2 regions of the Tardiphaga sp. 866_E4_N1_4 genome follow, and region 2 is predicted to be linked to the other one. Evidence: predicted binding sites of a transcription regulator. Region 2 holds the regulator's gene; the other holds the start of a gene.

Region 1 (4,209 bases), 750 kb from region 2:
TGACGCAGCACCTGGAAGCGCGACGTCGCAGATGTCTGGCGGAAAAGGCCGATGCGGTCGATCCGCACTGAGGTGAGATCAAGTGTCGCGAACCGCTGCTGCAGTATCGCCAGCACCGCTGTGCTGCGCTCGGGCGCAAGCCGTCCGGTCAGTGTCATGTGAAAGCGGAAGTCGTCGCGCACATAGGGATAGCCGAAACGATCCAGCTGCTCGACCTGCCGCGGCGTCAGGTTCTCCGGTTTGCGGCGCGCGCGATCGTTGGGCGTCATCGGTGCGCGGAACACCTCGAATCCCTCAACGCAGGCCTGAGCCAGTGTGGAAAGTTCAGCAGAGGGGGCATCCGGCACCACAGCCGTGAAGCCGCTGATGATACGAACCACAGGCGAGATTTCCGGGATGGCGCGGGGCATTCGCGCGAAGTCATCGAAGGCTGCGATCAGGTCGGCTTCGGTGGCTTCCGCCGCCAGCGAAAATGGTGCCTTCAGCGTGGCGTGAAAGCCGTATTTGCGCGGATCCTTGATGACAGCCGGCCAGTCCGGCGCCTGCATGATGAGGTCGCCGGGAACCAGCACGTCATTGCCGGTGAAGGGATCGTAGCCGAGGATTTTAGCGCCGAAGCGGGAGAGGGCGCTGTCGGCATCGGGGGCGTAATAGATCGCGTAACGCGGGAATTCACTCATGGCCGCACCATAAAGCCGCGTTACGCCGCGGCAATAGCTTTGCGTTGCATGGCACGCGCCGGCTGCAGGCGCGTGGCATCGGTGAGATGCACGAGCTTGCCCTGTGCGATCACGGCGACGATGCGGGGACGCATTGCGATGCTGTCATCGACGAGCAGCAAATCAGCGCGGCGCCCGCCCGCGATCTCGCCGCGGTCGGTGAGCCCGGCAGCCTTGGCCGGTGCGGACGAGATCAGCGCCCAGGCCTGCGGCAGCGACAGAATGCCATCATGGAGCAGCCGGAACGCGGCCAGCAATTGCGCGGGATAGTAATAGTCCGACGCCAGCACCGAGCAGAGGCCCTTGGCGATCATGTCGGACGCCTTGGTCCAGCCGGTATGGCTGCCGCCGCGCACCACATTGGGTGCGCCGAACACGATGAAATCGCCGGCCGCCGCCGCGGCCTTCGCGGTCTCTTCGTTGATCGGGAACTCCGCAATATTGACGCCGAGCCTGCGGAAGTCATCGCGCATCGTAGGCGTTGCGTCATCATGCGAGAGCGTCGGCACGCCGGCAGCGCTCGCCGCTTTGGCGAGGCGGGCAATCGAGGCAGGCACCTCATCGGCGCGCGACAGCACGCGTTCGACCAGTTGATCGAAGGCATCGCTGCTGAGCCCGGTACGTTCGACCATCCGCGCGCGCTTTGCCGGCTTTGAGATGCCGGCGATGTCCATATGATCGTTGAAGGCGAGCAGATCGATGCGGCCGGCCTGCAGCCAGCCGACGATCTCATCTTCGGCGTCGAGATTGAACGTCTCCTGCCGCAGATGGAAGCGCGTGTCGGAGGCGAGCTTCGGCCGCAGCGTCTCGATGGCATCCAGCAGCTTGCGAGCGTTCTCCGCGCCGCGCAGGCCCGGCTCCCAAGACCACGTGGTGCCGTGAAACACTGTGGTGATGCCATTGGCGATGGCCTGCCGGTCGCTGTCGATCAAGGCGACATCGACCGGGAAGTCGACGCCGGGGCGCGGCATCAACTGCCGCTCGAAGGCGTCGCCATGCAGGTCGACGATTCCCGGCAGCACCAGCAGATCGGAGGCATCGAGGCCGAGCGCGCCATGGGGCGCATCTGATCCGATGTCCGCAATCACGCCATCCCCAATCTGCAGCGAAGTCTCGGCGATGTCCTGGCCGAGCAAAGTGCGTCCGCCGTCGATGAAAAGTCCAGTCATGTCACCGCCATCTGCCTGGGCGCCTTGACGCCTTTATACTTGCTCAGGAAATCCTCGACCGGGAGCTTGCGGAAATCCGGTAGCGCCTGTCGTAGCATCTCGTGGTCCCAGTTCCACCAGGCGAGGTCCATCAGCCCGTCTTCCACGGCTTCCGAAAATCGTCGCCGCACCGGCCGCGCCGGATTGCCGGCGACGATCGTATAGGGGGCGACGTCCTTGGTCACGATGGCCCCGGCGGCGATCACCGCGCCGGTGCCGATATTACGGCCGGGCAGCACGATGGCGCCATGGCCGAGCCACACATCGTGGCCGATAGTGCAATGATGTTCGCGTCGCCAGGCAAAGAAGTCGGCGTCGTCGCTTTCGCCGGGGAAGTAGGCACTGGCGCGATAGGTGAAGTGCGCCTGTGTCGCCCGGTGCATCGGGTGATTGCCGGGATTGATCCGGATCATCGCCGCGATTGAGCAGAACTTGCCGATCGTCGTGTAGGTGATCTGGCCGTCATTCACGACATATGAATAGTCGCCCATCGTCACTTCATTGAGGATCGTGCGCGCGCCGACTTCGGTATAGGCGCCGAGCTCGGTATCGACGAGTTTCGCGGTGGGATCGACCGCTGGCGTGAGCGAGAGTTGTTTTCCGGCCATGTGACGCTCGTGCGACGGAAGAGGAATCGGTGGGTGATATATTAGAGTGAGCGCTGGCGCGCGGGCACCTCTTCGGTCGGTTTCGTGACGGTGTCGTGACATCAGCATGAATTCGGGCGTCCTTTTCCCGCAACGACGATAACCCGTATGCGCAGGGCACATGTCACATCATTGTTAAACGCGGGCGTTACCGGTGGCGATGTCTATTGTCATTGGAGTGCCTCATGCTGGTGGTGGATAAGCTGACGTGCCGTTTCGGCGCCAAGGCTGCCGTCGATAATGCGTCGTTCGAGATCAAGCCGGGCGCATTCGTCGGCGTGATCGGCCGTTCCGGTGCCGGCAAGTCGACCATGCTGCGCATGATCAATCGCCTGTGCGAGCCGACCGAAGGCCGTATCGTATTTGATGGCGTGGATGTCACCGCGCTCAAGGGCCGCGATCTGCGCAAGTGGCGCGCGCGCTCGGCAATGATCTTCCAGCAGTTCAATCTCGTCGGCCGTCTCGACGTGCTGACCAATGTGCTGATGGGCCGCCTGGCCGAGATGCCGCAGTGGCGCTCGCTGACCCAGATGTGGCCCGAGGACGACCGTGCGCTGGCGATGTCGGCGCTGGAGCGGTTCGACATGGCGCAATACGCCTCGCAACGCGCGGATCAGCTCTCCGGCGGTCAGCAGCAGCGCGTCGCCATTGCCCGCGCCCTCGTGCAGCAGCCCGACATCATACTTGCGGACGAGCCGATCGCATCATTGGATCCGCGCAATACCCGCATCGTCATGGATGCACTGCTGCGTATCAACAAGCACTTCGGCATCACCGTGATGTGCAACCTGCATTCGCTCGATCTGGCGCGGACCTATTGCGATCGCCTGATCGGCATGTCCGCCGGCCGCGTCGTGTTCGATGGCGCGCCCTCCGCGCTCACCGAACATATTGCCCGCGAACTCTACGATCTCGAAGCCGACGAGGTAATGGGATCGGCGCATGTGCCAGCGCCCGTCCGCGTTCCCGAATACGGCGCTGCCGCCGTTGCGTGATTGCAGTGCGTTGAAATTATCGCGGTGACGTCATCGTAACGATGCCATCGCCGCGATAGACGCGCCTTCTACCAAGAAAAAACGTTTCACCTCAGATCAAAACAGGGACTGTCATGATCAACCGTCGCTCCATTCTGCTCAGCGCCGCGGCGCTGGCTTTCGCCGCCACCACTGCTTCGGCTCAGGACTACAAGGCCAAGTATCCGGAACTGACCTTCGCCATCATCCCGGCAGAAAACGCCTCGGGCGTCACCGAGCGCTGGGCGCCCTTCGTCGCCTATCTGTCGAAAGAACTCGGCGTGAAGGTCAATTTGCGCATCGCCAATGACTACGCAGCCGTCATCGAAGGCCAGCGCTCCGGCAACATCCACATCGCCAGCTATGGTTCGGCCTCGTTCGCCCGTGCGCGCCTCACCGGCGTCAAGACCGATGCATTCGCCAACGACATCAACATCGATGGCTCGACGGGCTATTACTCGGTGTTCTTCGTCAAGGCGAACAGCGCTTACAAGACCATCGATAATCTAAAGGGCAAGAACCTCGGTCTGGTCGATCCGAATTCGACCTCCGGCAACAACGTGCCGCGCTTCGAGCTGGACAAGATGGGCATCTCGGATGCCGACACCTATTTCAGCAAGGT
Region 2 (4,209 bases):
TTTCAGCTTCGCCTTCATGGCGGCAGCCGCGTTCATGATATTGCGCAACTCGCTGGCCGGCACGGCCGTGAGATCGAGGAAGTGCCGCGGTGACGTGCTCATCACGCGGCTCCCTGCGTCTTGGCAGATGAACCGAGGGCCACGCAGGCCTGTTCCAGCCGCTGCACGGCCTGCTCGATCTCGGACTCGCTGACGATCAGCGGCGGCAGGAAGCGCACGACATTGTCGCCGGCGCCAACCGTCAGCAGCTTCGCGTCACGCAATGCGGCCACGAGATCACCAGCCGGCACCACGGCCTTGAGGCCGATCAGCAGACCTTCGCCGCGCACTTCGCTGAGCACATCAGGGTGGCCGTCGACCACGCCCGCGAGTTTCTGTTTGAGCAGCAGCGACATCTTCTTCACATGGTCGAAGAAACCGGGCTTCAGCATGATATCGAGCACGGAATTCGCAGCAGCGACCGCCAGCGGATTGCCGCCAAAGGTCGAACCATGGGAGCCGGGCGCCATGCCTTCGGCCGCTTCCGCCGTGACGAGGCACGCACCGATCGGGAAGCCGCCGCCGAGCGCCTTGGCCAGCGACATGACATCCGGCGTCACACCGATGCGCTGATAGGCGAACAACTCGCCGGTGCGGCCCATGCCGGTCTGCACTTCGTCGAAGATCAGCAGGATGCCGTTCTTGTCGCAGAGTTCGCGCAGCGCGCCGAAGAACGCGTTGCTCGGCGCACGCACGCCACCCTCACCCTGCAGCGGCTCGATGAGAATGCCGGCGGTGTTCGGACCGATCGCCTTCTTCACCGCTTCGATATCGCCGAGCGGCAACTGATCGAAGCCGTCGAGCGGCGTGCCGTAGCCTTCGAGATATTTGGCAGCGCCGGTCGCTGCGAGCGTGCCGAGGGTGCGGCCATGGAACGCGCCTTCGAAGGTGATGATGCGCGTGCGCTCGGGGTGGCCCTTGGAGAAATGATAGTGGCGGGTCACCTTGATCGCGCATTCCATCGCTTCCGCACCCGAATTGGCGAAGAACACGAAGTCGGCAAAGCTCTGTTCGCACAGCCGCGCGGCGAGGCGCTCGCCGTCCGGGCTCTTGAACAGGTTCGACATGTGCCAGAGCTTGGTGGCCTGCTCCTGCAATGCGGCGACCATATGTGGGTGCGCATGGCCCAGCGCGTTCACGGCAACGCCGCTGGTGAAGTCGAGATAGCGCTCGCCATCGGTTCCAATCAGCCACGCGCCTTCACCGCGCTCGAAAGCGACATCCGCACGCGCGAAAACAGGCAGCAAGTGAGCCTGAGAGAGGGGCGAAGACGTTGCGTTGCTGGTCATAACCGATCCGATCGAAAAGACTGCGGCCGCGTCGATGACAACTGTGCGAAATCGAACAACGGACCCTAGAAACGAAACGTGCCGCCCTTCTCGGGCGGCACGTGGGCATTATTCTATGTGTGCTGTGAAGACTGTCAACCGCGCACTGCGGCTTTCGAGTCACACGGAGTCGCAGAAAAAGCCGATTTTGCAGCTTTATTTGCAGAAGCATGTGGACGCGGCATGCCCGACTCTTGCGCGCGAGTCACGGCATATTGTAGCTTTTGCCTCGTCGGATACGACATCTCGTGCGGCGGTAGATCCTTTTGACACATCCAGTGCGGCGTAACAGCCGGACGCGAAATTCGCGCCCGGTGAGCGCTAAAGGATTCTGACCGCAGGGATTTTTGAAGTCTCAACTCGCAGCGCTGCCCGGTCAGGCCGGCGCTCACGAAGGGAAAACGGCGATGACGGTAATGACATGGACCGACGATCGCGTCGAACAGTTGAAGAAACTCTGGGAAGGCGGCCTTTCCGCCAGCCAGATCGCTGCGGAACTCGGTAACGTGACCCGCAACGCCGTGATCGGCAAGGTGCACCGCCTTGGCCTGTCCGGCCGTGCCAAGAGCCCCTCCTCGGCAGCTCCGCGGCAGCGCAAGGCGCGCCCGGCACAGCAGATGGTGCGCGTCGCCCGCCCGATGGCCCGTGGCAACACAGCATTGGCCCATAACTACGAGATCGAGGCCGAGCCCGACCCGATCGCCTATGACAACATCGTGCCGATCAGCCAGCGCCTGTCGCTGGTCGAACTCAACGAAGCCACCTGCCATTGGCCGATCGGCGATCCGTCGAGCGCGGACTTCTATTTCTGCGGCGGCAAGGCCCTGGCCGGCGCCCCCTATTGCGCGCATCACTCGCGCATCGCCTATCAGCCGGCCAGCGACCGCCGCCGCGCGGTGCCGAAGCCGACGCGCTGAGCTGGAAAGTATCTAAACCAAATGAAAATGCCCGGCGATGAGCCGGGCATTTTTTTGTTTGGGGCTTCTAACCTCTCCCCGCTTGCGGGGAGAAGGAAGATACCTACTCCGCCGCCTTGTCGAACCGATCATCCAGCGCGTAGCCGGCGCCGCGCACGGTGCGGATCGGATCGGGCTCACCGGCGGGGTTGAGCAGCTTGCGCAGGCGGCCGATATGCACGTCGACGGTGCGCTCGTCGATATAGATGTCGCGGCCCCAGACGCTGTCGAGCAACTGCTCGCGGCTGAACACGCGGCCCGGATGTTCCAGGAAGAACTCCAGCAGGCGATATTCGGTCGGACCGAGATCGATCGGACGGCTTGAGCGCACGACGCGGCGCTTATCACGGTCGAGTTCGATGTCGCCAAATGCCAAAACGGTAGCGAGACGCTCGGGAGCTGCACGACGGAGCAGGCCCTTCACGCGGGCCAGGAGCTCCGGCACGGAGAACGGCTTGACGATGTAGTCGTCGGCACCGGTGGCGAGACCGCGAACGCGCTCGCTCTCTTCGCCACGCGCCGTCAGCATGATGATCGGCAATGCCTTGGTTTCGGGCCGTGCGCGCAAGCGGCGGCACAGTTCGATGCCGGACAGGCCCGGCAGCATCCAGTCGAGCACCACGAGATCCGGCACCCGCTCCTTCAAGCGGGTGTCGGCATCGTCGCCGCGAGCGACGGTTTCAACATCATAGCCTTCGGCGTCGAGGTTGTAGCGAAGCAGCGTCGTTAGTGCCTCTTCATCTTCCACAACCAGAATGCGTGCATTCACAGCCATCTTGATCAATACCCTCAGTGACGTCCGACAAGTCTTTAAATCATGATCCTTGCGGAAGACTGGCTTCCACTTTTCCTGATCATGCTTCAGGCCGTCGGCGTATTCGCGAATGTGGTCATGTCGCCCTTCGGGCGCTTGTCGAGGATCTGCTGGCCCTCGATCATGTAGAACACGGTTTCCGCAATATTGGTGGCATGGTCACCGATCCGCTCGATATTCTTGGCGCAGAACATCAGGTGGATACAGAACGAAATATTACGCGGGTCTTCCATCATATAGGTCAGGAGTTCGCGGAACAGCGAGGTGCAGATCGCGTCGATTTCCTCGTCGCCCTTCCACACCGTCATCGCGGCGGGCAGATCGTGTGCGGCATAGGCGTCGAGCACAGCCTTGACCTGGGTGGTCACGAGGTCGGTCATGTGCTCGAGGCCGCGGATCAGCTTCAGCGGATGGAAGTCGCTGTCGAGTGCATTGACGCGCTTGCCGATATTCTTGGAGAGATCGCCGATGCGTTCCAGATCGGTGGCGACGCGCAGCGCGCCGACGATCTCGCGCAAATCGACAGCCATTGGCTGGCGCTTGGCGATGGTCAGCACGGCGCGCTCTTCGATCGTGCGCTGCAACTGGTCGATCTCGGAGTCAGTGGCGACGACGCGCGCACCGAGCGCGACGTCCCGGCGGATCAGCGCATCGACGGATTCGACGATCTGCCGTTCCGCGAGGCCACCCATCTCGGCAACGAGACGGGTCAGCTCCTGCAGATCGTCGTCGAAAGCCTTGGTGGTGTGTTCAAAAGCCATCTCAAATTCCTCCCGCGAATATGTCGCGTCAGCCGAAGCGGCCGGTGATGTAATCCTGGGTACGGCGGTCGGTCGGCGACGTGAAGATCTTGTTGGTCTGATCGAACTCGATCAACTCGCCGAGATACATGAAGGCCGTGCTGTCGGAGACGCGGGCAGCCTGCTGCATGTTATGGGTCACGATCGCGATCGTATACTGATCCTTCAACTCGTCGATCAGCTCCTCGATCTTCGCGGTCGAGATCGGATCCAGCGCCGAGCACGGCTCGTCGAACAGGATCACTTCCGGCCGAACCGCGATGGTGCGCGCG

The links. The regulator PhoB, encoded in region 2, activates phosphate uptake and scavenging genes when phosphate is short. The targets are predictions, from matches to a motif close to TGTCATNNANCTGTCAT.
Region 1: phnC (phosphonate ABC transporter ATP-binding protein) is a predicted target of PhoB. The motif match lies at 2,620-2,636, and genes of this name have one in related genera.

Annotation. Positions count from the first base shown of each region.
Region 1 is NZ_CP197242.1:5,411,375-5,415,583, forward strand. It holds gene AB8B20_RS26030 (DUF1045 domain-containing protein) at 1-680, opposite strand, end outside; gene AB8B20_RS26035 (alpha-D-ribose 1-methylphosphonate 5-triphosphate diphosphatase) at 701-1,888, opposite strand; gene AB8B20_RS26040 (chloramphenicol acetyltransferase) at 1,885-2,535, opposite strand; gene phnC (phosphonate ABC transporter ATP-binding protein) at 2,760-3,569, shown strand; gene phnD (phosphonate ABC transporter substrate-binding protein) at 3,683-4,209, shown strand, end outside.
Region 2 is NZ_CP197242.1:4,660,022-4,664,230, reverse strand. It holds gene argF (ornithine carbamoyltransferase) at 1-102, opposite strand, end outside; gene AB8B20_RS22535 (aspartate aminotransferase family protein) at 102-1,328, opposite strand; gene AB8B20_RS22530 (GcrA family cell cycle regulator) at 1,775-2,284, shown strand; gene phoB (phosphate regulon transcriptional regulator PhoB) at 2,388-3,092, opposite strand; gene phoU (phosphate signaling complex protein PhoU) at 3,185-3,898, opposite strand; gene pstB (phosphate ABC transporter ATP-binding protein PstB) at 3,927-4,209, opposite strand, start outside.